One region of the Pseudomonas sp. TE21435 genome, then DNA from elsewhere that is predicted to be linked to it. Evidence: predicted binding sites of a transcription regulator. Region 1 holds the regulator's gene; the other holds the start of a gene.
What was found. Region 1 encodes sigma-54, which starts transcription at its own class of promoters, with help from an activator protein. Its sites were predicted from a motif close to ANTGGCATNNANNTTGCTNT; they were not measured.

Region 1 (14,933 bases):
ATCCAACGGATAGGAGTTGAAGCTGTTCTTGATCCGCTCCAAGGCCTCGATCAGGTCAGGATGCCCCACCGCCAGGCCAACCCTGAGCCCCGCCAGCGAACGCGACTTGGACAAGGTCTGGGTCACCAGCAGGTTGTCATAGCGATCAACCAGGCTGATGGCCGTTTCGCCACCGAAATCGATGTAGGCCTCATCGACCACCACCACCGAATCACAGTTGGCCTGCAGCAGTTGCTCGACCGCCTCAAGCGGCAACAGGCAGCCGGTCGGCGCATTGGGGTTGGGGAAGATGACCCCGGCATTAGGCTTGATGTAGTCCGAAACACGGATCTGGAACTGCTCATCCAGCGCCACCTGCTCGAACGCGATACCGTACAAGCCGCAATAGACCGGGTAGAAGCTGTAGCTGACGTCCGGGAACAGCAGCGGCCCACGGTCGTGCTGGAACAGGCCATGGAAGATGTGCGCCAGCACCTCGTCCGAACCGTTGCCGACGAACACCTGGGCCGGCGTCACGCCGTAGTACTCGGCCACCGCCTGCTTGAGCCGGTCACCGTTCGGGTCCGGATACAGCCGCAGGTTGTCGTTGAGCTCGCCGCGCATGGCCTCCAGCGCCTTGGGCGACGGGCCATAGGGGTTCTCATTGGTGTTCAGCTTGACCAGACGCGCCAGCTTGGGCTGCTCGCCCGGCACGTAAGGCACCAGGTCCTTGACGAAGGGACTCCAGAAACGACTCATGCTCAGTTCCCCTTCTCGTTGAGGATGCGGTATTCGGCGCTACGGGCATGGGCGGTCAGCGACTCGCCACGGGCCAGCACCGAAGCGGTGTGACCCAGTTCGGATGCGCCCTGCTCGGAGCAGAAGATGATCGACGAACGCTTCTGGAAGTCATACACGCCCAGCGGCGAAGAGAAGCGCGCAGTGCCGGAAGTCGGCAGCACGTGGTTGGGGCCGGCACAGTAGTCGCCCAGCGCCTCGCTGGTGTGACGGCCCATGAAGATCGCGCCGGCATGGCGGATATGCGGCAACCAGGCCTGCGGATCGGCCACCGACAGCTCCAGGTGCTCGGGGGCAATGCGGTTGGCCACCTCGATGGCCTGCTGCATGTCACGCACCTGGATCAGCGCGCCACGGCCATTGATCGACTTCTCGATGATCTCGGCACGCTCCATGGTCGGAAGCAGTTTATCGATGCTGGCAGCGACGCGATCGAGGAAAGCGGCGTCCGGGCTGACCAGAATCGCCTGGGCATCCTCGTCGTGTTCGGCCTGGGAGAACAGGTCCATGGCGATCCAGTCCGGATCGGTCTGGCCGTCGCAGACCACCAGAATCTCCGAAGGGCCGGCGATCATGTCGATACCAACCTGGCCGAACACATGGCGCTTGGCAGTGGCCACGTAGATGTTGCCCGGGCCGACGATCTTGTCCACCTGCGGCACGCTCTCGGTACCGTAGGCCAGGGCTGCCACGGCCTGGGCACCACCGACGGTGAACACCCGGTCGACCCCGGCGATACAGGCTGCGGCGAGGACCAGTTCGTTGACCTCGCCACGGGGGGTCGGCACTACCATCACCACCTCGCCGACGCCCGCGACCTTGGCCGGAATGGCATTCATCAACACCGACGACGGGTACGATGCCTTGCCACCAGGCACATACAGCCCAGCGCGGTCCAGCGGCGTGACCTTCTGGCCGAGGACCGTGCCGTCAGCCTCGGTGTACTGCCACGAGTCCTGCTTCTGCCGCTCATGGTAGATACGCACGCGGCTGGCGGCCTTTTCCAGGGCCTCGCGCTGTACCGGGGTAATGCGCGTCAGCGCCAGCTCCAGGCGCTCGCGATCGAGGATCAAGTCGTCGATCGTCTTGGCATCAACACCATCGAAACGCTGGGTGAACTCCACCAGCGCCTGGTCACCGCGCTCACGCACGGCCTTGATGATGTCGAGCACGCGCTGGTTGACCGCGTCATCGGACACACTTTCCCAGCTCAGCAGATGATCCAGATGTCGGGCGAAATCCTGGTCAGCGGCGTTGAGACGGGCAATTGCAGTGGACACGGTCATGGCGAGGGCCTCGTTATTAGCGGATGTTCAGGCGCCCTAAAGCTACCACTCCATCCGCGCGGGCACCTGAGAAAAAAGGCTATGACGCGGATAGACGGGCGCGACAGCGGAGGTCGCGCGCAGAGGTCAGCCGCGGTGTCGCGATTCGACGGCGTTGCGCAGGGTGTCGATCAGGCTCTGGATACGGGCGTGCTGCATCTTCATGGAGGCCTTGTTGACCACCAGGCGAGAGCTGATCGTGGCGATCAGGTCCTGGGGCTCGAGGCCGTTGGCGCGCAGGGTATTGCCGGTGTCGACCACGTCGATGATCTTGTCGGCAAGGTTGATCAGCGGCGCCAGTTCCATGGAGCCGTACAGCTTGATGATGTCGACCTGGCGGCCCTGTTCGGCATAGTAGCGCTTGGCTACATTGACGAACTTGGTAGCCACGCGCAGGCGGCCTTTGGGCTCTGGTGCGCCGGTTACGCCAGCGGTCATCAGCTTGCACTGGGCGATCTGCAGGTCCAGGGGTTCGTACAGGCCCTGGCCACCGTATTCCATCAGCACGTCCTTGCCGGCCACACCGAGGTCGGCGGCGCCATGCTCGACATAGGTCGGCACATCGGTGGCACGCACGATGAGCAGGCGCACATCATCCTGCGTGGTGGGGATGATCAGCTTGCGGCTCTTGTCCGGATTCTCGGTCGGCACGATACCGGCCTCGGCCAGCAGTGGCAGGGTATCGTCGAGAATACGGCCTTTGGATAGCGCGATGGTCAACATTGGAACGTCGGTCCTTAAGCGTCTACTGCCGGCCGGGCTCAGCAGCCCGACCGCATACGATTCGGCTGGCGCGTCCCTGCGCCACGATGACTGCTAGCCCGGTACGCGACGGATCTTCGCGCCCAGCATCTGCAGTTTCTCCTCGATGCACTCGTAGCCACGGTCGATGTGGTAGATGCGATCGATCAGGGTGTCGCCTTCGGCGACCAGCGCCGACAGCACCAGGCTGGCGGAAGCGCGCAGGTCGGTGGCCATCACCGGCGCACCTTTGAGCGCCTTGACGCCAGTGACGATGGCGGTGTTGCCCTCGACCTGGATCTGCGCACCCATGCGGTGCATCTCATACACGTGCATGAAGCGGTTCTCGAAGATGGTCTCGATTACCGCGCCAGTGCCTTCGGCGATGGCGTTGAGCGAAATGAACTGCGCCTGCATGTCGGTCGGGAACGCCGGGTAAGGAGCGGTACGCAGGTTAACGGCCTTCGGACGCTTGCCGTGCATGTCCAGCTCGATCCAGTCTTCTCCAGTGGTGATGTCGGCGCCGGCTTCCTTGAGCTTCTCGAGGACGGCTTCGAGGATGGTCGGGTCGGTATCCTTGACCTTGACGCGGCCACCGGTAACGGCAGCGGCGACCAGGTAGGTGCCGGTCTCGATACGGTCGGGCATGACGCGGTAGTTGGCCGAGTGCAGGCGCTCGACGCCATCGATGGTGATGGTGTCGGTACCGGCGCCCTGGATCTTCGCACCCATGGCGATCAGGAAGTTGGCCAGGTCGACCACCTCCGGCTCACGGGCGGCGTTCTGCAGCACGCTGCGGCCCTTGGCCAGGGCAGCGGCCATCATGATGTTCTCGGTGCCGGTGACGCTGACAGTGTCGAAGAAGAAGTGCGCGCCACGCAGGCCGCCTTCGGGGGCCTTGGCCTTGATGTAGCCACCCTCGACGTCGATCTTCGCGCCCATGGCCTCGAGGCCGCGGATGTGCAGGTCGACCGGACGCGAACCGATGGCGCAGCCACCCGGCAGGGCCACTTCGGCTTCACCGAAGCGGGCTACCATGGGGCCGAGCACCAGGATCGAGGCGCGCATGGTCTTGACCAGCTCGTAGGGAGCGACCAGGGTCTTGATGGTGCGCGGGTCGATCTCCACCGAGAGCTTTTCGTCGATCACAGGCTCGATGCCCATGCGGCCGAACAGCTCGATCATGGTGGTGATGTCGTGCAGGTGCGGCAGGTTGCCGACCGTGACCGGGCCATCGCACAGCAGGGTGGCCGAAAGGATCGGCAGGGCGGAGTTCTTTGCGCCGGAAATGCGGATCTCGCCATCGAGACGCGCGCCACCAGTGATAATCAGTTTGTCCATACGTATCTCGCCGCCAAGTAGGCTCAGGTGCGCTCAGCCCAGGCTGCGCTGCTGAAGAATTTCATGGTTACCGCGTGAATGCTGCCGTTGGCGATCCACGGATTGAGGTGAGCATAGATCGCCTGCTGACGCTTGACCGGGCTTTGGCCGGCCAGCTCGTCGCTGATCACGTTCAACTGGAAGTTGCAGCCTTCGCCTTCAACTTCGACCTGGGTTCCCGGCAATTTCTCTTCCAGAAAGCTTTTAACTTCTACGGCCTGCATGCTCAACCTCGATCGGCGCCCAACGCGCGCGGGTCGGCCATCATACAAAAAAGCCCCTCGCCTGCGAAGCCCATGAAGGGGCGCACTGACCGAGGGGCCTTTCCCGAACGGCAGGGCATCAGCCCGCCAATACCTCATCGAGGTCATAGACCCCGGCAATTTCCTGCATGTTCTCGGGGATACCGCGCAACTCCCAGGTTTTTCCGGCTGCCTGGGCATCGCGCATGAACCCCAGCAGCAACGACAGGCCAACGCTGCTCGATTTGACCACCGCAGTGCAATCGAACACCAGGCGCGCCTCGCCACTGGCGGCGATCAACGCCTTGCCCTGTTTGCGCAGGGCCGGGCCGCTGCGGTAATCCAGCACGCCGGCCAGGGCGAGAACGCCCGGCGCGGCCATGCTCACGGCGGCGTCGCTCATTTGACTTCCTTATCCGGCGAGCTGTCGGCTGTTTCCTTGGCCTTGGCCACTTCACCGGCCCAACCGTCGATGGTCTTGTCCAGGTTGTTGCCGTTACGCTGCATGGCATCCTGGAACTGGTCGCGGAACAGCTTGCCGATGTTGATGCCGTTGACGATGACGTTACGCACCTTCCACTCGCCGTCCAGCTTGACCATGGTGTACTGCACCGGATAGACCGCGCCGTTGGTGCCGGTGATCTTCATGCCGACGCTGGTGCGATCGTCACCCTCGGCCTTGGCCGGGTCGACGGTGATGCCCTGGTTGTTGTACTCCAGCAAGGCGTTGCCATAGAACTGCATCAGGCTGCGCTTGAAGTTCTCCTGGAAGCGCTGCATCTGCTCGGGCGAGGCCTTGCGCGAATACTTGACCGTCATGATGCTCTTGGAGATGCCGTCGGCATCGACCACCGGGCCAAGGTTGGCGTTGAGCGCGTTGTAGAACGCATTGGGGTCGGCCTTGTACTGCTCCTTGTTGCTCTTCAGGTCGCTGAGCAACTGGGTGGTGGTGCCCTGGATCACATCACGGGCAGACTGCCCCGGCGCCGCCAGGGCCAGCAGGGGAAAGGTCGCCAGCAGGACCAGCAGGCCACGTCGCAGGATCGAAATCATGGAAACTCCTTAATTAGCCGGTTGAGCTTCTTTCGGTTCCTTGCCCACCGAGTTGAGCAGGAACTTGCCGATCAGATCTTCCAGCACCAGCGCCGACTGCGTGTCGTGGATGGTGCTGCCATCCTTGAGAACCACGTCCTCGCCGCCCACGCTGATGCCGATGTACTTCTCGCCCAGCAGGCCGGCGGTCAGGATCGAGGCAGTGGAGTCGGTCGGCAGGTTGTCGACATGCTTGTCCAGCTGCAGCGTGACCCGACCGGTGTAGGAGTCGCGGTCCAGATCGATGGCGGTGACCTTGCCGATGGTCACACCAGCCATGGTCACTTTAGCTCTGACCGTCAAACCGGCGATATTGTCGAAGTACGCATAAACTTTATAGGTGTCGCTGCTCGGGCTGGCCGACAGCCCGCTGACACGCAGGGCCAGCAGCAGCAGCGCCAGGATCCCGGCCAGGAGGAACAGGCCGACACCGATTTCCAGGGTGCGGTTTTGCATCAGAAATCTCCAAACATCAAGGCGGTCAGAATAAAGTCCAGACCCAGGACTGCCAACGAGGCATAGACCACGGTCTTGGTGGTGGCACGGCTGATCCCTTCTGAAGTGGGCTCACAGTCGTACCCCTGGAATACGGCGATCCAGGTAACGACGAAGGCGAACACCAGGCTCTTGATCAGCCCGTTGAGCACGTCGTCGCTGAAAGAGACACTGTTCTGCATGTTGCCCCAGAACGAGCCTTCGTAGACGCCCAGCCAGTCCACGGCGACCCACGAGCCGCCCCAGATGCCCACCACGCTGAAGATCAGCGCCAGCAGCGGCAGCGAAATGAAGCCGGCCCACAGGCGTGGCGCCACGATGTACTTGAGCGGGTCGACGCCGATCATTTCCAGGCTCGACAGTTGCTCGGTGGATTTCATGTTGCCGATTTCGGCGGTCAGCGCAGAACCCGCGCGGCCAGCGAACAGCAAAGCGGTGACCACCGGCCCGAGCTCGCGCAGCAGGGTCAGGGCGACCATCTGCCCGACCGCCTGTTCCGAGCCATACTTGTTGAGAATGCTGTAGCCCTGCAGCGCCAGGACCATGCCGATGAACACGCCGGACACGACGATGATCGCCAGCGACAGCACGCCCACCGAATACAGTTGCTTGACCAGCAGCTGGAAACCGCCGCCGATACCACTGCGCCCGCCCAGCGAATGGCCGAGGAACAGGCACGAGCGTCCCAGTACGGCCAGCACATCGATGGCCGAACGGCCGAACAGACGGATACGTTCGAGTAAGGATTTTCTGCGCATCAACGCGTCCCCAGCAAATCGGCGCGGTAGTCAGGCGCAGGGAAGTGGAAGGGTACCGGGCCATCAGGGTCGCCTTTCATGAACTGGCGGATGCGCGGGTTGTCCGAGCCCATCAGTTCGTCCGGCGTGCCCTGCCCCAGCACCTGGCCATCGCCGACCACATAGATGTAGTCGGCAATGCTCGCGGTTTCCGCAAGGTCATGGGACACCACGATGCTGGTGATACCCAGGGCATCGTTGAGCAGGCGGATCAGGCGCACCAGCACGCCCATGGCGATCGGGTCCTGGCCGACGAACGGCTCGTCGTACATGAGGATCTGCGGGTCCAGGGCGATCGCACGGGCCAGTGCCACACGGCGCTTCATGCCGCCAGACAGTTCGTCGGGCATCAGGTCGATGGCGCCGCGCAGACCCACGGCCTGCAGCTTCATCAGCACGATGTCGCGGATCATCTCGTCCGACAGCTGCGTATGCACCCGCAGCGGGAAGGCCACATTCTCGAACACATCCAGGTCGGTGAACAGCGCACCGCTCTGGAACAGCACCCCCATCTGCTTGCGCGCATCGAACAGGTCGCCCCGCGACAGCGCGGGCAGGTTCTGCCCATTGACCCAGACTTCGCCGCCGGCCGGGCGCAACTGCGCGCCCATCAGGCGCAGCAAGGTGGTCTTGCCGCACCCCGAAGGCCCCATGATGCCGGTGACCTTGCCGCGGGGAATGCGTATGTCCACGTTGCTGAAAATGCTGCGCGAACCGCGCTTGAAGGTGACGCCCTTCAACTCGACCGCGTAGGCGCTATCCACACTCATCTAGACTCCTTGCTAGTGCAGCCTCGTCATAGTGGACGCCTGCCTTCATCTTGAAGGCACACAGGTCCCCGGCGGGCCGAATAGCGGCGAACTATAGCACCGCTGATAGGCCCGCCCCAAGGCCGTCACCCCACTCGTTCAGGGCACAGACAGGCAGGCGCGGCATCCATATGACATTCGAAGGATGAGCCTTTCACACATTGCGGCTATAATCGCCGCCTTTTCATCAGGCATTGCGTTCCGACATGACCCAATCCAGCGAGCTGATCCAATCCGCCCAGCGCACCCTGCGCCTCGAACTCGAGGCCGTGGAGGCCCTGCTGGCCCGCATCGACGGGGACTTCATCAAGGCCTGCGAACTGATCCTGGCCAGCAAGGGGCGGGTCGTGGTGGTAGGCATGGGCAAGTCGGGGCACATCGGCAACAAGATCGCCGCTACCCTGGCCAGCACCGGCACCCCGGCGTTCTTCGTGCACCCGGCCGAGGCCAGCCATGGCGATATGGGCATGATCACCCGTGACGATGTCATTCTTGCCCTGTCCAACTCCGGCAGCACCGCCGAGATCATCACCCTGCTGCCCTTGATCAAGCGCCTGGGCATCCAGATGATCAGCCTCACCGGCAAACCGGACTCGCCCCTGGCCCAGGCCGCCGAGGTCAACCTTGACGCCAGCGTCGCCCAGGAAGCCTGCCCGCTCAACCTTGCGCCGACCTCCTCCACCACTGCGGCGCTGGCGCTGGGCGACGCCCTGGCCATCGCCCTGCTGGAGGCTCGCGGCTTCACCGCCGAAGACTTTGCCTTCTCCCACCCAGGCGGCGCGCTGGGCCGTCGCCTGCTGCTGAAGGTCGAGAACGTCATGCATGCCGGCGAAGAGCTGCCCGTGGTAAAGAGCGGCACCCTGCTCAAGGACGCGCTGCTTGAAATGTCTCGCAAAGGTTTGGGCATGACCGTGGTGCTGGGTAACGACGGCAAGCTGGCCGGCGTCTTCACCGACGGTGACCTGCGCCGCAGCCTGGACCGCAACATCGACGTGCACAAGACGCTCATCGACGAAGTCATGACCGTGCACGGCAAGACCGCCCGCGCCGAGATGCTCGCCGCCGAGGCACTGAAGATCATGGAAGACCACAAGATCAGCGCGCTGGTGGTTGTCGATCAGGACGACCGCCCGACCGGCGCCCTGAACATGCACGACCTGCTGCGCGCCGGAGTGATGTAAATGACTCAGGACCTGATGCAACGCGCCAAGGCCATCAAGCTGGCGGTGTTCGACGTCGACGGCGTGCTCACCGATGGCCGCCTGTACTTCCTCGAAGACGGCAGCGAGTTCAAGACGTTCAACACCCTCGACGGCCACGGCATCAAGATGCTCATGGCCTCGGGCGTGACCACCGCGATCATCAGCGGTCGCAAGACCCCCGTGGTCGAGCGCCGGGCGAAAAATCTCGGCATCCCGCACCTGTTCCAGGGGCGCGAGGACAAACTGGTGGTGCTGGACGGCCTGCTCGCCGAACTCAATCTAAGCTATGAACAGGTCGCCTACCTCGGCGACGACCTGCCCGACCTGCCGGTGATCCGCCGCGTCGGCCTGGGCATGGCGGTGCAGAATGCCGCGGCCTTCGTTCGCCAGCACGCCCACGGCGTTACCCAGGCCCGCGGCGGCGAAGGCGCCGCCCGCGAGTTCTGTGAACTGATCATGCAGGCCCAGGGCACCCTGGACGCTGCCAACGCCCATTACCTGTAAGGCTGCCCATGCTCAGCAAGAAGATCAGAAATGTCGCGCTGCTAGGCGGGATCGCTGCCGTGCTGGTTGCGGTAGGCTACTGGAACATCAGCCCGGAAAGCTTCCTCGAACAGCCCCAGGCCCAGGTCGACCAGAGCGCCATCGACTACTACGCGATCAACGCCCACAGCCTGCAGTTCCTGCCCGACGGCAAGCTGCAGTACGAAATGACCGCCGCCAAGGTCGAGCACCTCAAGGCCAGCGAGGTTACCCTGGTGACCACGCCCGACCTGCACATGTACCGTGGTACCGAATACCCCTGGCATGTGCAGAGCAAACGCGCCGAGGTCAACCCGGACGGCACCGAGGTGGAGTTGATCGACGAGGTGCGCGTGGCGCGCACCGACGAGAAGCAACGCGAAACCATCATCACCAGCACACGCATGACCGTGTTCCCGCAGAAGCAATATGCGCAGACCGAGCAAGCCGTTAGAATCGACGGCGCCGGTGGCACGACTACGGGCAAAGGAATGAAAGCGTATTTGAAAGAAGGCAGGATGGACCTGCTCTCTAACGTAAGAGGACAGTATGAGGCTCGTTAAAACCATCCCCCTTCTGCTCAGCCTGGGCGTAGCACTGGGAAGCGCGAGCGCCTTCGCCCTGCCGAACGACCGTGACCAGCCGATCCGCATCCAGGCGGACAACGCCCACCTGGACGACAAGCAGGGCGTCGCCACCTACACGGGCGACGTGATCATCACCCAGGGCTCGATGATGATCAAAGGCAACACCGTGACCATGACCCGCGCCGCCAACGGCGATATCGATGTGGTCACCTCGGTGGGCAACCTGGCCTACTTCGAGCAGCAGCAGAGTGCCGCCAAGCCCGACAAGATGAAAGGCTGGGCCGTGACCATCCAGTACCAGGCGCAGAAAGACGTGGTGATCCTCACCGACCGCGCCAAGGTCGAGAACGAAGGCAACACCACCGAAGGCGAGAAGATCGTCTACAACACCAAGACCCAGGTGGCTACCGCCGGGCGCGGTGGCAACGTGACTGCACCGCGTCAGCGTATCGACATGGTCATTCAACCGAAGAAAAAGGCCGAGTAAATGGCAACCCTCAAAGCCCAGCACCTGGCCAAGAGCTACAAGGGCAGGCAAGTCGTGCGCGACGTCAGCCTGTCCATCGACAGCGGCCAGATCGTCGGCCTGCTCGGCCCCAACGGCGCCGGCAAGACCACCTGTTTCTACATGATCGTCGGCCTGGTCCAGGCCGACCAGGGCCGTGTGCTGATCGACAGCCTCGATGTCAGCCACCAGCCGATGCACGGGCGCGCCCAGGCCGGTATCGGCTACCTGCCGCAGGAAGCGTCGATCTTCCGTAAACTGTCGGTGGCCGACAACATCATGGCCATCCTCGAGACCCGCAAGGACCTCGATCGCGAAGGCCGCCGCAAGGAACTGGAAAGCCTGCTGCAGGAGTTCCACATCAGCCATATCCGCGACAATCTGGGCATGAGCCTGTCCGGTGGCGAACGTCGCCGGGTCGAGATCGCCCGCGCCCTGGCCACCGCACCCAAGTTCATCCTGCTGGACGAACCGTTCGCCGGTGTCGACCCGATTTCCGTCGGCGACATCAAGCAGATCATCCACCACCTCAAGAACAAAGGCATCGGCGTACTGATCACCGACCACAACGTTCGCGAGACCCTGGACATCTGCGAGACGGCCTACATCGTCAACGATGGCCAACTGATCGCCGAAGGCGATGCCGAGACCATCCTGGCCAACCAGTTGGTCAAGGAAGTTTACCTGGGGCACGAGTTCCGACTCTGACCACAGGCCTGCCCGGAGCACTGGCGAATGCGCCTGATCGGGGCTTAAGTTGTTACAGTGCTCTAGGCAAACGCTGCAATTTCAGGCATATAACTTGCTTAAAGTCGGCGCCCAAGCGCCCTACGTGTAGTGGATGGCGCATGCGCGCCGGCAACAAGGTATTAAGCCCCAGCCATGAAACCATCGCTCGTCCTAAAAATGGGCCAGCAACTGACGATGACACCTCAGTTGCAACAGGCCATCCGCCTGCTTCAGCTCTCCACCCTGGACCTCCAGCAGGAAATCCAGGAAGCGCTGGAGTCCAACCCGATGCTCGAACGTCAGGAAGACGGCGAGGACTTCGACAACAGCGACCCCATGGCGGACAACGCCGAGAACAAGCCGACCGCCGAAGCCCAGGACAACAGTTTCCAGGAAACCTCCAGCAGTATCACGGAAAACCTGGAGGACGGCGAATGGGCCGAGCGGATCCCCAACGAATTGCCGGTCGACACTGCCTGGGAAGACATCTACCAGACCAGCGCCAGCAGCCTGCCGAGCAACGATGACGACGAATGGGACTTCACCACCCGTACGTCGGTGGGCGAGAGCCTGCAAAGCCACCTGCTGTGGCAGCTCAACCTGGCGCCGATGTCCGACACCGACCGGCTGATCGCCGTCACCCTGATCGACAGCATCAACGCCCAGGGCTACCTGGAAGACACCCTCGAAGAAATCTGCGCCGGTTTCGACCCGGAGCTGGACATCGAGCTGGACGAGGTCGAGGCGGTGCTGCACCGCATCCAGCAGTTCGAGCCGGCCGGCATTGGCGCCCGCACCCTCGGCGAATGCCTGCTGCTGCAACTGCGCCAGCTGCCGGCCTCGACACCCTGGATGAGCGAGGCACAGCGCCTGGTCACCGACTTCATCGACCTGCTCGGCAGCCGCGACTACAGCCAGCTGATGCGCCGGATGAAGCTCAAGGAAGACGAACTGCGCCAGATCATCGAACTGGTACAGAGCCTCAACCCGCGCCCGGGCTCGCAGATCGAGTCCAGTGAACCCGAATACGTCGTGCCCGACGTCATCGTGCGCAAGGACAGCGAGCGCTGGCTGGTCGAGCTCAACCAGGAGGCAGTGCCGAAGCTGCGCGTCAATCCGCAGTACGCCGGCTTCGTCCGGCGCGCCGACACCAGCGCCGACAACACCTTCATGCGCAATCAGCTGCAGGAAGCGCGGTGGTTCATCAAGAGCCTGCAGAGCCGCAACGAGACGCTGATGAAAGTGGCGACGCAGATTGTCGAGCACCAGCGTGGCTTCCTCGACCATGGCGACGAGGCCATGAAGCCGCTGGTCCTGCATGACATCGCCGAGGCGGTGGGCATGCACGAATCGACGATTTCCCGGGTGACCACGCAGAAATACATGCACACCCCGCGCGGCATCTACGAACTGAAATACTTTTTCTCGAGCCACGTGAGCACCGCCGAGGGCGGCGAATGCTCGTCCACGGCAATCCGCGCGATCATCAAGAAACTGGTGGCTGCGGAAAATCAGAAAAAGCCATTGAGTGACAGCAAGATCGCTGGTTTACTGGAGGCACAAGGCATCCAGGTAGCCCGTCGCACCGTCGCCAAGTATCGCGAGTCGTTGGGGATTGCCCCTTCGAGCGAGCGCAAGCGGCTGATGTAGCCCCCGGATGTGCCACAGCGTTTCAGTGGCAGGTGCAACACCTGCCTCTTTATGCACGGGCAACAAAGGAGAAGCTGTATGCAAGTCAACATCAGTGGACAGCATGTAGAAGTCACCCAACCACTGCGCGATTACGTGCTCGAGAAGCTCGCCCGGGTGGAGGGTCATTTCGACAAGATCACCAACGTGACGGTGATCATGAAAGTCGAGAAGCTTCAGCAGAAGATCGAAGCCACGCTCCAGATTCCCGGCGGTGAGGTGGTTGCAAACGCCGAACACCAAGACATGTATGCAGCGATCGACGCCCTGGCCGACAAGCTCGACCGCCAACTGAAAAAACACAAGGAAAAACAGCAAAGCCTGCTGCAAGGCGCAGCCGCCCGCTGATCCCCCTCATCCATGATCCGACTTGAAACCATCCTGACCCCCGGCCGTTCCCTCGTGAACGTGCCGGGCGGCAGTAAGAAGCGCGCCCTGGAAAAGGTCGCCAACCTGATCGCCGAGCAAGTACCCGAGCTGGAGATGCAAGACGTCTTCGACAGCCTGTGGGCTCGCGAAAAACTGGGCTCCACCGGTTTTGGCAATGGTATCGCCATACCCCATTGCCGCCTGGCAGGTTGCAGCGCGCCTGTCAGCGCCCTGCTGCATCTGGACGCCCCCATTGATTACGATGCCATCGATGGCGCCCCGGTCGACCTGCTGTTTGTCCTGCTGGTCCCGGAAGCCGCCACCGACGCGCACCTAGAACTGCTGCGCCAGATCGCCAGCATGCTTGATCGCAAGGAGGTCCGCGATAACCTGCGTGCCGCCGATAGCAGCGAGACCCTCTACCAGGTCGTCCTGGACGTACAAAACGAGCACTGAACATGCGCCTGATCATCGTCAGCGGTCGCTCCGGCTCCGGTAAGAGCACCGCCCTCGACGTGCTGGAAGACAACGGCTATTACTGCATCGACAACCTGCCCGCCGGGCTGTTGCCGCAGCTGGCTGAAAACGCCTTGATCAACACAGAGCTGTTGCAACCCAAGGTTGCGGTCTCGATCGATGCACGCAACCTGCCCAGCCATCTGTCACGCTTCCCTCAGTTGCTGGAAGAGGCACGCTCCCGGCATATTCAGTGCGACGTGCTGTATCTGGATGCCGACGAAGACACACTGCTCAAGCGTTTTTCGGAAACCCGCCGCCGCCATCCACTGACCAACGACAGCCGTTCGCTGGCTGAGGCAATCCGGGTGGAGAGCGAGCTGCTTGGGCCGATCGCCGACCTTGCCGACCTGAAGATCGATACCACCAACCTGAACCTGTACCAGTTGCGTGACTCGATCAAGCTGCGCCTGCTCAACCAGCCCGAGCCCGGCACTGCGTTTCTCGTCGAGTCATTCGGTTTCAAGCGTGGCATGCCGGTGGATGCCGACCTGGTGTTCGACGTGCGCTGCCTGCCCAACCCGTACTGGAAGCCGGAACTTCGCGAACATTCCGGCCTCGAACAGCCGGTGATCGACTACCTGGCCGCGCAGCCGGACGTCGAGGAGATGTTCCAGGACATTTCCAGCTACCTGCTCAAATGGCTGCCGCGCTTCGCAGCCAGCAACCGCGCCTATGTCACCATCGCCATCGGCTGTACCGGCGGCCACCACCGCTCGGTATACATTACCGAACGGCTTGGCCAACTGCTCCAGCAATCCCTGAAAAACGTCCAGGTCCGCCACCGCGACCTCTAGCCACAGGATCCGCCCCACGATGCCCGCCCGCGAAATCACCATCATCAACAAGCTGGGCCTGCATGCGCGGGCGGCCGCCAAGTTCGTCGGCGTCGCCGGGCGTTTCCCCTGCCAGGTACGAGTCGGGCGCGCGCCGGACAAGCTGGTGGACGGCAAGAGCATCATGGCGGTAATGATGCTCGCCGCCGGCAAGGGCACTCAGGTGCACCTGCTCACCGAGGGCGAGCAGGACAGCGACGCCATGGAGGCGTTGGTCGCGCTGATCGAGAACTTATTCGACGAAGGCGAATGAGCCAGGCGGCACGCCAAACAGATAATTGGGGCGTCAGGACATCGCCGTGTCCATCACCATCATCAGA
Region 2 (14,933 bases), 2.7 Mb from region 1:
CTGCAGAACCGGCCTTGGTCAGCGATACGGTGTAGTTGTCACCATTCTTGGGCGCACCGGATATGCTCATCTCGAACGAGAAGTTCATTTGAGCGCCACTGGCGTCATTGATCGGGTTGCCGTTGCCATCGACCATTGGCACAGACAGCTGCAGCTTGTTTTCCTGGCCAGGGATGACCGTACCGCTGCCAAGCGGGTTACCTTTGGAGTCGTACATGGTGTACGCCTGAGGCGATACGGAATCGTCGCCAAACACCAGCTTGACCGGGGTCGAATACTTCAGCCCCGTCTGCATGTCCGAGCGTTGCTTGGCGTCGTAGATATCCAGCTTGGACGTCAAGGTGGGCTGGGAGATCTGCCCGGTCCCCTTGTTGCCCGAACCGCTGGTGGCGTTCAGCGGGCTGGCCATGGCCAGGCGGCTCGGGTCGGTCAGCACGGTTTCCATGCTGGCCGCCGCGTTGCGGGTCGGGGTGATCTTGAAGCTGTCGCCGGCAACCGGGGTGCCACCATTGAGGTTGAGCGTGAAACCGTCGATCACAGGAGGTGGGTCGGCCGTGATATCGAAGGTACCCATCTCGGAATTATCGGGCAGCCGGCGCACGGAATACTCGGTGGCGCTGGTGAATACGACTTGATAGTCGTTGGTGGTGAGCTTGCCGCTGTCCTTGATGTGCACATCGAGGTTGCCGGAGCCGGCACTGTTGCCCAGCTTGGGGATGCTGCGACCGGCAACGGCCGCTGCGCTGTTGATATCGCCAAAGAGGGTCGCACCGAACTGGCCATTCTTGTCGATACCCTGGGCCAGCTGGCTGTTGATCGCATCGGCGACCACCAGCGCCACACGGCCCAGCTCGTTGAGCGCAGGGTCGAGGGTGTCCTTGCGGTAGCGCAACAAGCCACCGATTTCGCCACCGGTAGTGTTGTCGGTGATGTCCATTTTGGTCGAACCGCGGTTGAGCACCAGGTTCATGCGCGTCGGGTCGGTCGGGGCGGGTTCCACACCCAGCGTCTGGGTGGAGTTGCCCAGCACCAGGGACTGGCCATTTTTCAGATAGATGTCGTAGCTGCCTTCGCGCTCCACCACGTCCACGCCGACAAGCTTGTTCAGCTCGCGCACCGCGCCATCACGCTGGTCAAGCAAGTCATTGGGCTGACCATTGACAACACCGAGCTTGGCGATCTGCTGGTTGAGGTCGGCGATGGTCTTGGTGATGTTGTTCACCTGTTCGGCCATCGACCCCAGACTGCCGTTGATGTTGGCGTTCTGCTGGGTGAACTGCGCCGACAGCGTATTGAAACGCTTGGCAAGTGATTGTGCGCTGGTCAGCAGCAACTGGCGCGAGGCATCTTCGGTGGGCTTGGCAGAAGCATCCTGCATGGCGCTGAAGAAGCTTTTGAGTGCGGCAGTGATACCGGTGTCGGCGCCCGACAGGGCAGTGTTGAGCGGGCCGATCTGATTAAGATAAGTGTTGGCGTCACTGGAGAGCGACGTGGTGGTACGCAACTGGTTCTCGATGAAGGCGTTGTACACCCGTCGCACATCGGCCAGGGTGGTGCCGGTCCCCATGAATACCTGGCCAACCTGCTGGGCACCCTTGGTCTTTTGCACCATTTGTTGGCGAGAGTAACTTTCAACATCGGCGTTGGCGATGTTGTTACCCAGGACGTACATCCCGGACTGGGCGGCACCCAGCCCCGACATACCGATATTGATCAAACTCGCCATGGTTCCCTGCCCTTAAAGTTGTGTACTGGTACCGAGCATTGCGTAGCTCTGCTGCGACTTCATCTGCTTGGCGATCTGCGAGATCTTGCTGGCGTAATTGGGGTCGGTGGCGTAACCGGCCTTTTGCAGCTCTCGCACAAACTGTTCTGGTTTATCGGCGGCGCTCACGGCATCTTGATAGCGTGAATTGCTCTGCAGCAAAGTTACCAGGTCGTGAAAACTTTCCTGATAGCTGTCGTAGGAACGGAACGCAGCCGTCTCCTTGACGAACGCACCATTGCGGAACTCGCTGGTGATCGCACGCGCCTCACCACCCTGCCAACTGCCAGTAGCCTTGATGCCAAACAGGTTGTGGCTGCTGCTGCCATCGGCATTACGCATGACCGATTTGCCCCAGCCGGTTTCCAGCGCTGCCTGCGCCACCAGGTAGCGCGGGTCGATGCCAATGCGCTTGGCAGCCTGTTCGGCCATCGGCAGCATGGTCTCGACGAAGGCGTCGCTGTCGGCGAAAGCCTTTTTCGGTGCCAGCGGGGGCTGAGCCACAGCGCGCCCGAGAATCTGCAGGTTGCCGCTCGGGGCCGCGAACGCCCTGGCCGGCTCCCAGTCGCCAGTTGCAACGCCACCGACCGGGATGTCGCCACGGCGCGGCAACGCCGCCGTGTTGGTCGCTGTGGCCGGGCTGCCGGCAGACGGCACGATACCGGCCAGCAGGCGATCGGTGAGCTTGCCCGGCAGTGCCAGGCGCCGCGAGTTGAGCGCCGCCACGTCATTGCGCACACCCGCGCCTGCCTCGGCATGCACTGGCGCGGCGACTTTCGACGCCCACAACGCTGGGGCACGCCCTTCGATACGTGGGAACGGGCTGGTGTTCACAGAAGCGGCCTTGTTCTTGGACAACTGGCGCACCAGCACGTCCTGCAGGCCAATACCGCCACCCTCGCGGGACATGCTCACAGCCAGCTGCTGGTCGTACATGTCTCGGTACTGCTTGACCGTGTCGCTGTTCATCGGGCTGTCTTCATCGGCCATGACATCGGTGGCCTTGCGCGATGCCTTGAGCAGCTCGCTGATGAACATCGACTCGAATTCCTGGGCTACCTTGCGAACATTGCCCTCGCTATCCCGATCACCATGCTTGAGCGCGCTCAGGCGATTGAGGTCGGTGTAGGCGCCGCTGTCGATCTGGCTGGACACCTGAGTTTTTGGATTCATCAGACGCCCCCTTAGATCACGATCAGGTCGGCTTGCAATGCGCCGGCCTGCTTCAAGGCTTCGAGGATCGCCATCAGGTCGCCTGGCGCCGCACCCACCTGATTCACTGCACGGACGATTTCATCCAGCGTGGTACCGGGGCCGAACTTGAACATCGGCTTGGCTTCCTGCTGGGCATTGACCCGCGAACGCGGCACGACCGCAGTCTGGCCATTGGAGAATGGCCCCGGCTGGCTGACGATAGGGTCTTCGGTGATGGTCACGGTCAGGCTGCCGTGGGTGACGGCCGCCGGCGAAACCTTGACGTTCTGGCCGATGACGATGGTACCGGTACGCGAATTGATGATGACCTTGGCCACTGCCTGGCCCGGATCGATTTCGAGGTTCTCCAGGATCGACAGGTAGTCGACGCGCTGGCTTGGATCCATGGGTGCGGTCACCCGTACCGAACCGCCATCAAGGGCCTGGGCCACGCCAGGGCCGAGCAGCTCATTGACCTTGTCGACGATCCGCTTGGCCGTGGTGAAGTCTGGGCGGTTGAGGTTGAGGGTAAGGCTGTTGCCCTGGTTGAAACCGCTGGGTACGGCACGTTCGACGGACGCACCACCCGGGATGCGGCCCGCCGACGGAACATTGACGGTGATCTTCGAGCCGTCACGGCCCTCGGCATCGAAACCACCTACAACCAGGTTGCCCTGGGCGATGGCGTAGACATTGCCATCAATCCCCTTCAACGGGGTCATCAACAGGCTACCGCCACGCAGGCTCTTGGAGTTACCGATCGACGACACGGTAATGTCGACCACCTGGCCAGGTTTGGCGAAGGCCGGCAGGTCGGCATGCACCGACACCGCCGCCACGTTTTTCAGCTGCACGTTGCCAGACCCAGGCGGCACCTTGATGCCGAACTGCGACAGCATGTTGTTGAACGTCTGCAGGGTGAACGGCGTTTGCGTCGTCTGGTCACCGGTGCCATTCAAGCCGACCACCAGGCCGTAGCCAATCAACTGGTTGGCACGCACGCCGGAAATGCTGGCGATGTCTTTCAGGCGCTCGGCGTGAGCGCCGAACGCGCAGGACAAAAGAAGTGTCGCGGCAATCAACCGCCTAGCGTTGAACATGGTCATCCGTACTCAAAAGGGCCAGAGCGGGCTGATGAAGAAACGGTCCAGCCAACCGGGCTGGCTGGCATCGGCGAAGGAGCCGGTGCCCGAATAGGTGATGCGCGCATCGGCCACACGGGTGGACGGCACGGTGTTGTCGGTGGCGATGTCATCGGCACGTACCAGGCCTGCAATGCGCACCAGCTCTTCGCCGGTGTTCAGGGTCATCCATTTTTCGCCACGCACGGCAATGATGCCGTTGGGCAGCACTTCGGCCACGGTAACGGTGATCGAACCGGTGAGCGTGTTGCCCTGGGTGGCCTTGCTGTCGCCCTTGGTGCTGCGATCGCCGCTGTAGCCTGCGTCAAGGCTGAGGTCCCCGCTGCCCAGCGGGTTGTTGGTGTTGGGCACGGTACCGAACAGCGAGGTGAGGCCAATATTGGCCTTGCTGTTCTTCTGGATCTGGGAACCTGCGTTCTTGCTCGCCGAGGTACGCTCGTTGAGGGTGATGGTGATGATGTCACCCACCCGGAACGCCTTGCGGTCGGTATACAAGCCTTGTTCGAAACCGGCCTGGTAGATCGAGCCGTTATTGGCCGCTGCCGGCAGCGGGGTGCGCGGCAGAACCGGCGCGTAGTACGGGTCGTTGGGCTTGGGCGTCGGTGCGACGCAACCAGCCAGCAACACCGCCCCCCCCAGGGCGAAAACGGACAACAGACGATACATGACTCTTACCTCTGGCAGGCGCTGTAGCAGCGTGCGGTTTATCGGCGGCCCGAAGTGGCTGGGCCGCCAGGGCTTACAGTTGCTGAGTGACGAACGACAGCATCTTGTCTGCGGCGGAGATGACCTTGGAGTTCATCTCGTAGGCGCGCTGGGTGGTGATCATGTTCACCATCTCCTCGACCGTGCTGACGTTGGAGTTTTCCAGGGTCTGCTGCAACGTGAGACCGAAGCCGTTCAGCCCCGGGGTACCGACCTGTGGCGCACCGCTGGCGGCGGTTTCGAGGAACAGGTTGTTGCCCATGGCCTGCAGGCCGGCCGGGTTGATGAAGTCGGCGGTCTGGATGTTGCCGATGATCTGCGCAGCCGGGTTGCCCTGGGTGGTGATCGACACGGTGCCGTCCTGGCCCACGGTGAAGGTCTGGGCATCCGGCGGCACGACAATGGCAGGTTCCAGCGCGAAACCGTTGGCGGTGACCACCTGGCCATCGGAGTTCAGGTGGAAGGTGCCGTCACGGGTGTACGACACGGTGCCATCAGGCTGGAGCACCTGGAAGAAACCGCGGCCATTGATTGCCATGTCCAGCGGGTTCTCGGTGTTCTGCAACCCGCCAGTCTGGAAGTTCTTCTGAGTGCCGACCACGCGCACACCGGTACCGACCTGCAGGCCCGAAGGCAGCTCGCTGTCCTGGGTGGACTGCGCGCCAGGCTGGCGCTTGATCTGGTACAGCAGGTCCTGGAACTCGGCGCGATCACGCTTGAAGCCGGTGGTCGAAACGTTGGCCAGGTTGTTGGAGATGACCGTCAGGTTGGTGTCCTGGGCGGACAGGCCGGTTTTAGCGACCCAAAGAGCCGGAAGCATTTAGTGTTCTCCTCGTGCGCCTGTTTTACGGCACTCGTTCAAATGTGATTAGCCGATTTGCAAAACACGCGCCATGGCTTCGTCGCCTTCCTTGGCCGCGCTCATCATCTTGACGTGCAGTTCGAATTGACGGGACAGCGCCAGCATCGAAGTCATCTCGCCGACGGCATTGACGTTGCTGCCCTCGAGGAAACCCGACACCACACGCACATTCACATCGGCGTCTGCGGGTTGGCCGCTGGCGGTATGGATCAGACCATCCAGCCCCTTGGTCATGCCCTTGGTGTCCGGGTTGACCAGCTTGATACGGTCCACTTCGGCCATTACCCGCGGGTCTTCGCCCATGGCGCGGATGCTGATGGTGCCGTCGTCACCGACCTCGACCTTCTGCTCTGGTGGAATGGCGATAGGGCCGCCGTTACCGATGACCGCCATGCCATTGCCGGCCCGCAGCACGCCGAGCGCGTCAATGTTCAGGCTGCCGGTACGCACATACGCTTCGCTGCCGTCGGGTGCCTGCACGGCGATGAAACCATCACCGGTGACCGCCACATCCAGTTCACGACCGGTTTCAACCAACGGGCCGGCACTGAAATCGGTGGCCGGGCGCTCGCTCATGGCGAAAGCACGCGCCGGAAAGCTGTCACCGAATACCGGCATCGAGCGCGCCTGCTCCAGGTCGCGCTGGAAACCGTTGGTGGAAACGTTCGCCAGGTTGTTGGCATGGGCCTTCTGCGCCAGTGCGTTCTGGCTGGCGCCGGTCATGGCCACGTAAAGCATCTTGTCCACAGTCATCCTCCGCTGCACGGGCGATCGATTGCCGGTCGCCGTGGCTGTGGCAAGCGTTGAGCAAGTTTCGCGCCAACTACCATAGAAACGGCAAAGACCCCGGTTTACGGGGCCTTTGCTGAAAAGCCCGGCGCGCGCGAGACAAAATCTCGGCGGCGGGTAGCCGGCAGCGGCAAGGGCTGGCCGCCCTCGACGCTACGGGCGACACTTGGCTGTCAGGTGATGGTGAAGGTATCTCCGTTGTTGGCCTGGAACGACTCGATAGTGTTCGAGCCGGCGTACCAGTTACTGAGCATCACACCGTAATCCAGGTTGCCGGCATTGCTCGAGATGTACCAGGCCGAATCCCGCCCGGCACCGCCATTGATCACATCCGCCCCAGCGCCGCCGATGAAGTTCTCGCTCGCGGCAGTCCCGATGAACGTGTCATTGAAGGCCGCGCCCTCGAAGCTCTCGATACTGGTGAACAGGTCATGGCCGGTTGCGTTCAGAATCGAGCGTGATGCCACCCCCCACCCGCGAACGTCAACAGATCGACGCTGCCAGCGCCATTGAAGTCATTAGCCTGGTCGTTGGCCACGAAGACATCACCCAAGGATGATCCGACGAACTTCTCGATGCCCTCGAAGGTATCGCCTTCGGCGATGCCACCGTGCTGGCCGGTCTTGAGATTCAGGAGGATGCCTGAACTGCTGTCGCCATACGAAACGGTGTCGATACCCACCCCATCGACGAATCGGTCGGCACCAGCGCCACCAAACAAGGTGTCATCGCCAGCACCACCGACAATCACATTGGTACTGGCATTGCCATAGCCGGTGAAGTTGCCGGTACCGATGAAGGTCAGGTTCTCCACCTCGCTGGTCAGCGTGTAGTTGGCCAGGGTCGTGCGCACTTCGTCGATGCCACCGCCAGCCTGCTCGAACACGCCAGCGGTGTTGTACAGGTAGTAGACGTCGTTACCGGCACCACCGGCAAAGCGCTTGCTCAAACCTGTCGCCTGCATGATGACGGTGTCGTCCTGGCTACTACCGATGACACTGAGCCCGAAAACAGGGCCACGCCGATCAGGCCTTTTTTCAGGTTCTTCACGGAATCCCAGGAAAGACAGAAACAAGAACGCCGGTTTGATGGATGATGTTCGTGCGAGCAAACACATCTACAAACCGGCGTTCTTGTGCACGATATTAATACGTTTCTGCCCTTTTGGGAGGGCTTTTCTGTCACCGCGATCCGGCATGACGGCAACGACCTGTTGATCGACCTGATTCCGCAGCCCACCAGATTCCCCACCTGCAGCGGCTGTCATCAGCCCAGCACCGCCATCCACGAATACTGTCAGCGCTCAATCCGTGACCTGCCCATTCTTGGCCGGGCGGTGCGATTGAATGTCGAGCTGCGACGCGTTGGGTGTAGCGCATGTGGCAAGCGAATGGAGTCAGTCCGCTGGCTTGACCGCTATTCGCGGATGACCAGGCGTTTGTCCGAAGCCGTGATCCAGGCTTGCCAAAGACTGCCCACCTTGCACGTCGCGGAGCTGTTTGGTTTGCATTGGGACAGCGTGCGTTTGCTGGAGCGGCGGGCGCTACAGGCCGCACTGGAGAAGCTGCCGAGGGCCCAGCCCAGACGCTTGGTGATGGATGAGTTCGCTCTGTTCAAAGGGCATCGCTACGCCAGCGTGGTGTTGGATGCCGACACTCGCCGGGTGCTGTGGATTGGCGAAGGGCGTAGCCGAGCCGCTGTCAGGCCCTTTTTCGAGGAGCTGGGGCCGGAGGGCTGTGCACGGATCGAAGCAGTGGCAATGGACATGAACACCGCATTTGACTTGGAGGTGCGCCAACATTGCCCTAGGGCACGCGTTGTCTATGACCTGTTTCATGTGGTCGCCAAGTATGGGCGAGAGGTGATTGACCGGGTACGGGTCGATGAGGCCAACCGCCTGCGCCAGGACAAACCCGCGCGCAAGGTGATCAAGCAAGCGCGGTGGCTGCCGCTGCGCAATCCAGAGAACCTCAAGCGAGAAGATCAGCAGGTACATCTGCAGGATCTGCTGGCGGCCAACCAATCGCTGATGACAGTTTACTTGATGAAGGCAGAGCTCAAAGCCCTGTGGTCGCCTACCACCGCTTGGGGGTGGCGATCAGCCTGGAAACAGTGGCTGCGCTTGGCTGCTGAAAGCGAAATACCGGCGCTGAAGCAGTTTGCTAGACGGCTGAAGGGATACTGGCGCGGCATCCTGAGCAGGGTGCGATGGCCCATGCACACCGGGCAGTTGGAAGGCATAAACAACCGGATCAAGGTGATCAAGCGGATGGCTTACGGCTACCGGGACAGCGAATTCTTTTTCATGAAGATCAAGTATGACTTTCCCGGCAATCCGTGAAGAACCTTTTTTCAAGGCCACGCCAAGCGCTGCCGGCAGCACGTTGGCACCAGTATCCTTAGTGCTTTTCACGAGCTCCGATCCTTGGAACAAGACGCTTGCCAGACACTCGAACGAGTGAGGTGGCACGGATAATACCTGAAGGAAATCCGCCAATTGATGGCCTCAAACCATCATTTTTTGCCCTGCATCAAAGGGATCTGCAAGCGGCATTGTCGAACGGTCCGGCAAAGCGCTTCCAACCATCACCGGGTGACCATTGCGAACACACCAGACGCCCGTCGGCCTGACTTTCCCAACGCCACCAAGGGGCCATCGCGGCCTGTGCCTGTAGCAGGCAGAACGCCGCGACAGCAGCAGCCAGCAGCTTTTTCATGGGGACTCTCCTTGAAAACGACGAACCCCTTCTTGCAAAGGGGTTCGTTGACAAGCGATCAGCCAGCGACCATCAGGTCATCTGGATGATGGTCTGCATGATGGTGCTTTCGGTGGAGATGGTCTTGGCGTTGGCCTGGTAGTAGCTCTGGGCCTTGATCAGCTCCACCAGCTCCTGGGTCAGGTTGACGTTGGAGGCTTCCAGCGAGTTGGACTCGATCTCGCCCAGCGTACCGGTTTTCGGCGCGTCGATACCCGGAATGCCCGAGGAGAAGGTTTCCTTCCAGCGGGTGCCGCCCGTCTGCTGCAGGCCCTGCTCGTTGGCGAAGCTGGCGATTGCCACCTGGCCAATGGCGCGGGACTGCTGGTTACTGAAGCTGGCAAACATCACGCCGGAGGAGTCGATCGACAGGCTCGACAGGATACCGGTGGCGTAGCCGTCCTGGGACTGCGACATACGAGCAGTTTCAGTGTTGTAGGACGTGGTGCTCTTCATCGAAAGCTGCATGCCGTCAGCATTACCCTGGGAACCATTGGGCGCCCAATTGCCCGCCGCATCCTTGGCGGCAGGAATCCAGTTCTTCAGGGTGAAGGTGTTGTTGACCACGCTCCAATCGCCCGCCGGCACGCCAGGTACTGGAGGCGTGCTCCCATCGTTCTGGGCCGCCATGGACTTCACCGAACCATCGGGATTGAACGACATGGTGGCGGTCAACGGCTGGGTGCTGGACGGATCGAGCGGGTTTCGGCCCTGGACCAGGGTGTACATGGTCCATTCATTCTGACCTGTCTTGCGGTAGAACTGCTCCATGACGTGCTCGTTACCCTGGCTGTCATAGACCTTGGTAGGGAACGATTTGGTGTAGGTGCTCTGATCGGTCGGGTTGAACGGCTTGTTCGGGATCATCGTGCCGGAACCATCATCGATTTCCAGCGGAATATCGGGGGCCGAGGAGTTCAGGTTGATGCCCTGCTCGATCAGCGTGGTGGCCTTCGGCGCCAGCGCCGAAGTGTCGATCCGCAGGTCGGTCAGCACACCCTTGACGATCTTGCCGTTCTCATCGGTGCTGTAACCGCGCAGGTTCAGGCCATCGGAGGTGACCACATAGCCATCCTTGTTGGTCTGGAACGCACCTGCCCGGGTGTAGGTCATCGAGCCGTTGTCGGACAGCACGAAGTAACCCTGCCCCTGGATACCCATGTCCAGCACGTTACCGGTGTTGTTGACATCACCCTGGCCGAACTGCTGGGAAACCGAGGCCAGGCGCACGCCGTTGCCGATCTGGTTCTTGCCCACGCCCAGGCGGTTGGAGCCTGCATAAACGTCGGCGAACTCGGCACGCGACGACTTGAAGCCGACGGTGTTGACGTTGGCAATGTTGTTGCCGGTAACGTCCAGTTGCTTGTTGGCTGCGTAAAGACCGCTAAGGCCGATATTGAAAGACATGCATTCACTCCTTCTGCCGATCTAGCGGCCTTAGATTCCAATAGATTGTACTTTCGAGACGCCGATCTTCTGGCCGCCTGCCACGGTGAGCATCATCTCGCTACCGCCCTGGAAGCTGACACTGGTGATCTTGGCCGGCAAAAGCGTGTACATGGTCTGCGCCTTGCCATCGACCGTCGTGGTGGCGGTGAAGGTGTACTGGCCAGGGTCGACCTTCTCACCCTTCTCGTTGGTGCCGTCCCAGATGAAGTCGGCGGTGCCTTTGGCCTGCTCGCCCAGGCTGATGGTCTTGACCACCTTGCCGTCCTTGTCCTTGATCTCGACCTTGCCGTCGGTGATGTTCTGCGGCACGACAACTTGACCGGTGAAGCTGGCGGTGGTGTCGACCATCGCCTTGTCGGTATCCAGGATCACCGAGCGCCCCACCAGCGTGGTGGCCTGCAGCGCCTGACTCGACGCTATGCCGCCAATGATATTGTTGACCGAGCCGTTCAGGGTCTGGATACCTTCCAGGCTGCTGAACTGGGCCAGCTGCGCAATGAATTCGCCGTTATCCTGCGGATCCAGCGGGTTCTGGTGCTGCATCTGGGTAACCAGCAGCTTGAGGAACGCATCCTTGCCCAGCGCGTTCTTGTCGACGGGCTCGGTGGTGGTTTTCTTGGTACCAGTGCTGACCCCGGACGCGTTGAGTACGTCGTTCAGGTTCACGCCATTGTTGGTGTTGGTCACTGCCATGGTCCGGATTCCTTATCACTGACCCAGGGTCAGTACTTTCTGCATCATGGTCTTGGCGGTATTCATCAGTTCGGCGTTGGTCTGGAACGCGCGGCTGGCAGAGATCATGTCAGCCATCTCCTCAACTACGTTGACGTTCGGGTAGTAGACATAGCCATCCTTGTTCGCCGCCGGGTGGCTTGGCTCGTAGCGGGCTTCGAGATTACTCTGATCCTCGATGATGCCCTTGACCTCGACCCCCTGCCCGGCCTGGCCCTGATCTTCGAACAGCGATTGGCCGGCGCCGGCCTGGGCCTGCTGGAAGGTGGTGGCGAATACCGGGTGGCGCGCACGGTAGGTCTGGTCGATGCTCGACGACACGGTCTCGGCGTTGGCGATGTTCGACGCAACGGTGTTCAGACGCGTGTTCTGCGCGCTCATGCCGCTACCGGCAATATTGAAGACACTGGCAAGAGACATGGTCACTCTCCACGCAGGGCCGATACCAGCCCTTTGAATTTACTGTTGAGCAGGGTGAAGCTGGCCTGGAAGCCAACGGCGTTTTCCGCGTAGTTCGATTGTTCCAGGTGCGCGTCCACGGTGTTCTGGTCGATCGACGGCTGCATCGGCGTGCGGTACTTCAGCGTATCGTCCATCATGGCCAGGCCTTCGGCCTCGATATGACGGCTGTCGGTACGCTCCAGGGCGATGCGTCCCTTCTGCTGCTTGTCGGACTCGGCAGCGAGCACGGACGAGAAGTCCATGTCACGCGCCTTGTAGTTGGGCGTGTCGGCGTTGGCGATGTTGTTGGCCAGCACTTCGGCACGCTGAGCGCGAAAGCCCAGTGCCTTTTCGTGAATGCCAAGCGCCTTGTCGAAGCTGATGCTCATGTCGGGGACCTTTGAAGGTGACCAGAGTTCGTTTGCTATGGCTTTAGCAAGCCCTGTGCCAACCATCTTGAACCCCATGAGTACGGGGGTTTTGCCTGTTTCAGGCCGCGCCTTATGCCAGAAAAGCGGCAATGTGCTTCCGCCTTGAGCTACCCAGGCGGCAATCGGCAGGCGGCAAAAGCGGCAAACCAAAAAATTGACGTCAAAACAAACACGTCAATTGGCCACCAATCGGGTAGCATCCGCGTCCCGCGCGCCATCGCCATCCACGCCACCACGGACGCCAGCAACCGACCGGCGGTGCTGGCCGGCATCGACAACCAGGGACAGATCTTCGCCGGCTACCAAGGCGCGCAAGGCATCGTGCTGGATGGCGCGAGCATCTTCGACAGCCTGGGGCGCCACATCGACAACAGTGGCAGGATCGTAGCGGCCGACACTGCCATCCGCATTGGCAACACCACCCATGATGGCACTGGCGTGCCGCCCTGGCAGAAGGCCAACGGCGACCTGAACATCTTCAACAGCGGCGAGATCTGGGGCAACGTCGCCATCAATGCCACCGGCAGCAATCGCCCTGTCGAGCTGATCATGCGCAAAGGCAGCATGATCCAAGGCGACCTCCTTGGCCTGGCCAACATCGAAGTCGAAGGTGACAGCGCCTACGGGATTGCCCACGGCGGGCGCGGCAGCAACAGCATCCGCCTGGCGAACAACGGCTGGCTCGACGTCGGCGACCGCAGCGAGCCGCCGACCACATTCAGCCTGCAGAGCCTCCACGCCACCCTCGACGGCAACCTGCGGGTAGCCGACAACTCGGCACTGGGCATGTGGCTGGCAGCCAGCACCGCCCCGTCCACCGCTGTGCTCAAAGTCAGCGGTATCGCCGAATTCGGCCAGAACGCACAAAAAAAGGCCGGTATCTCGCGATACCGGCCTTTTTGTCGAGCCTCATTTGGCCTGGTAGATGATCCCCGGGCTGCACTGGACCATCTGGTAGTGGTCCGGCAGCCCGTTGAGCGCCTCGGACGCCCCGAGGAACAGGTACCCCCCGGGCTTGAGCGTGGCGTGAATACGCATGAGGATGTCCTTCTTGACCTGGGCCGAGAAGTAGATCAGCACGTTGCGGCAGAACACGATGTCGAACTTGCCCAGCGGCGCATAGCTGTCGAGCAGGTTGTAGGAACGGAACTCGACGCGACTGCGGATCGGCGGCTTGATCGCCCAGCGCCCCGGCCCCTTGGTGTCGAAGTAGCGCTGCAGGCGCTCCTGCGACAGGCCACGGGCAATGGCCAGGCTGTCGTACTCACCGGTCTTGCAGTTGTTGAGCATGGCACCGGACAGGTCGGTGGCAACGATCTGCGCGCCCATCTTCAACTGACCCAGGTTGGTCCGCTCGAACTCGTCGATGGCCATCGACAGCGAGTATGGCTCCTGCCCCGATGAACAGGCCGCCGACCAGATGCGCAGGCGCTGGCCCGGGTTGTTCTTGATGAACTCCGGAATCACCTTGTTCTTGAGCACCTCGAACGGGTAGGTATCGCGAAACCACAGCGTCTCGTTGGTGGTCATGGCATCGACCACCTGCTCGCGCAAGCCACCGCGTGGCTGGGTCTGGATGCGCTGCACCAGCTCGCCCAGCGACTTGATGCCCTGTTGCTCCATCAGCTTGTTGAGACGGCTGGAGACCAGGTACTGCTTATTCTCGCCCAGCAGGATGCCACAGGCTTTCTCCAGGAATACCCGGAACTGTTCGAAATCCAAATTACCCGTAGACAATGCTGCCGCCTCTTCTTAAATCGCTAGCGCCGGGGGCGAACCCCGGCCGTTTCAATGACTCGCCTTGATCCGATCGACCACGCGCTGGGCGAGGTCATCCGGCCTGAACTTGGCCAGGAAGTCATCGGCACCGACCTTCTTGACCATCGCCTGGTTGAATACCCCGGACAACGAAGTATGCAGGCAGATGTGCAGTTTTTGCATGCGCGGATCGCTGCGGATCTCCGCCGTGAGGGTATAGCCGTCCATTTCCGGCATTTCAATATCCGAGATCATCATGAGGAACTCCTCCTCCGGACGCTTGCCCTCATCCACCAGCTTGCGCAGGTAATCCAGGGCCTGGCGACCATCGTTGAGCGCCACCACCTCGACACCCACGGTCTGCAGGCATCGACTCACCTGCTTGCGCGCCACCGACGAATCATCGACGGTCAATACCCGCAGCATCACCGCCTTGTCCTGTACCTCGGCATCGATCACACCTTCCGACACCGACTCGGAAGATGGCGCCACCTCGGCCAGCACCTTCTCCACATCGATGATCTCGACCATGCGGTTGTCGACGCGGGTCACGGCAGTCAGGTAGTGATCGCGCCCGGTACCCTTGGGTGGCGGATGGATCTCTTCCCAGTTCATGTTGACGATGCGCTCGACCGAGTGCACCAGGAAGCCCTGGGTCTTGGTGTTGTACTCGGTGATGATGACGAAACTCTTGCGTGTTTCTTCCTTCAGCCCTGGCAGACCGGTCGCCATCGACAGGTCGAGGATCGGGATCGTCGCCCCGCGTATGTTGGCCACGCCGCGCACCACCGGATGGGATTTAGGCAGCAGCGTCAGGTCGGGGCACTGCAGCACTTCCCGGACCTTGAAAACATTGATGCCGTAGAGCTGGTCGCCATTGAGGCGAAACAACAGCAGCTCCAGGCGATT

Region 2: a site for sigma-54 is predicted at 12,268-12,287, ahead of flgB (flagellar basal body rod protein FlgB). Genes of this name have one in related genera too.

Annotation. Positions count from the first base shown of each region.
Region 1 covers NZ_JBWBQZ010000001.1:5,224,756-5,239,688, reverse strand. The annotation lists gene hisC (histidinol-phosphate transaminase) at 1-738, opposite strand, end outside; gene hisD (histidinol dehydrogenase) at 741-2,063, opposite strand; gene hisG (ATP phosphoribosyltransferase) at 2,190-2,825, opposite strand; gene murA (UDP-N-acetylglucosamine 1-carboxyvinyltransferase) at 2,919-4,184, opposite strand; gene ACZ9C1_RS23745 (BolA family protein) at 4,208-4,447, opposite strand; gene ACZ9C1_RS23740 (STAS domain-containing protein) at 4,566-4,868, opposite strand; gene ACZ9C1_RS23735 (MlaC/ttg2D family ABC transporter substrate-binding protein) at 4,865-5,518, opposite strand; gene mlaD (outer membrane lipid asymmetry maintenance protein MlaD) at 5,528-6,013, opposite strand; gene mlaE (lipid asymmetry maintenance ABC transporter permease subunit MlaE) at 6,013-6,810, opposite strand; gene ACZ9C1_RS23720 (ATP-binding cassette domain-containing protein) at 6,810-7,619, opposite strand; gene ACZ9C1_RS23715 (KpsF/GutQ family sugar-phosphate isomerase) at 7,865-8,839, shown strand; gene ACZ9C1_RS23710 (KdsC family phosphatase) at 8,840-9,364, shown strand; gene lptC (LPS export ABC transporter periplasmic protein LptC) at 9,373-9,945, shown strand; gene lptA (lipopolysaccharide transport periplasmic protein LptA) at 9,932-10,456, shown strand; gene lptB (LPS export ABC transporter ATP-binding protein) at 10,457-11,182, shown strand; gene ACZ9C1_RS23690 (RNA polymerase factor sigma-54) at 11,357-12,853, shown strand; gene hpf (ribosome hibernation-promoting factor, HPF/YfiA family) at 12,932-13,240, shown strand; gene ptsN (PTS IIA-like nitrogen regulatory protein PtsN) at 13,253-13,717, shown strand; gene rapZ (RNase adapter RapZ) at 13,720-14,574, shown strand; gene ACZ9C1_RS23670 (HPr family phosphocarrier protein) at 14,594-14,866, shown strand; gene ACZ9C1_RS23665 (ZIP family metal transporter) at 14,900-14,933, opposite strand, start outside.
Region 2 covers NZ_JBWBQZ010000001.1:2,490,504-2,505,436, forward strand. The annotation lists gene flgK (flagellar hook-associated protein FlgK) at 1-1,726, opposite strand, end outside; gene flgJ (flagellar assembly peptidoglycan hydrolase FlgJ) at 1,739-2,938, opposite strand; gene ACZ9C1_RS11200 (flagellar basal body P-ring protein FlgI) at 2,950-4,059, opposite strand; gene flgH (flagellar basal body L-ring protein FlgH) at 4,072-4,767, opposite strand; gene flgG (flagellar basal-body rod protein FlgG) at 4,841-5,626, opposite strand; gene flgF (flagellar basal-body rod protein FlgF) at 5,675-6,415, opposite strand; gene ACZ9C1_RS11220 (calcium-binding protein) at 6,631-6,924, opposite strand; gene ACZ9C1_RS11225 (calcium-binding protein) at 6,903-7,421, opposite strand; gene ACZ9C1_RS11230 (ISL3 family transposase) at 7,593-8,798, shown strand; gene ACZ9C1_RS11235 (hypothetical protein) at 8,989-9,174, opposite strand; gene flgE (flagellar hook protein FlgE) at 9,247-10,620, opposite strand; gene ACZ9C1_RS11245 (flagellar hook assembly protein FlgD) at 10,651-11,355, opposite strand; gene flgC (flagellar basal body rod protein FlgC) at 11,371-11,814, opposite strand; gene flgB (flagellar basal body rod protein FlgB) at 11,817-12,224, opposite strand; gene ACZ9C1_RS11260 (hypothetical protein) at 12,441-13,004, opposite strand; gene cheR (protein-glutamate O-methyltransferase CheR) at 13,176-14,003, opposite strand; gene ACZ9C1_RS11270 (chemotaxis protein CheV) at 14,055-14,933, opposite strand, start outside.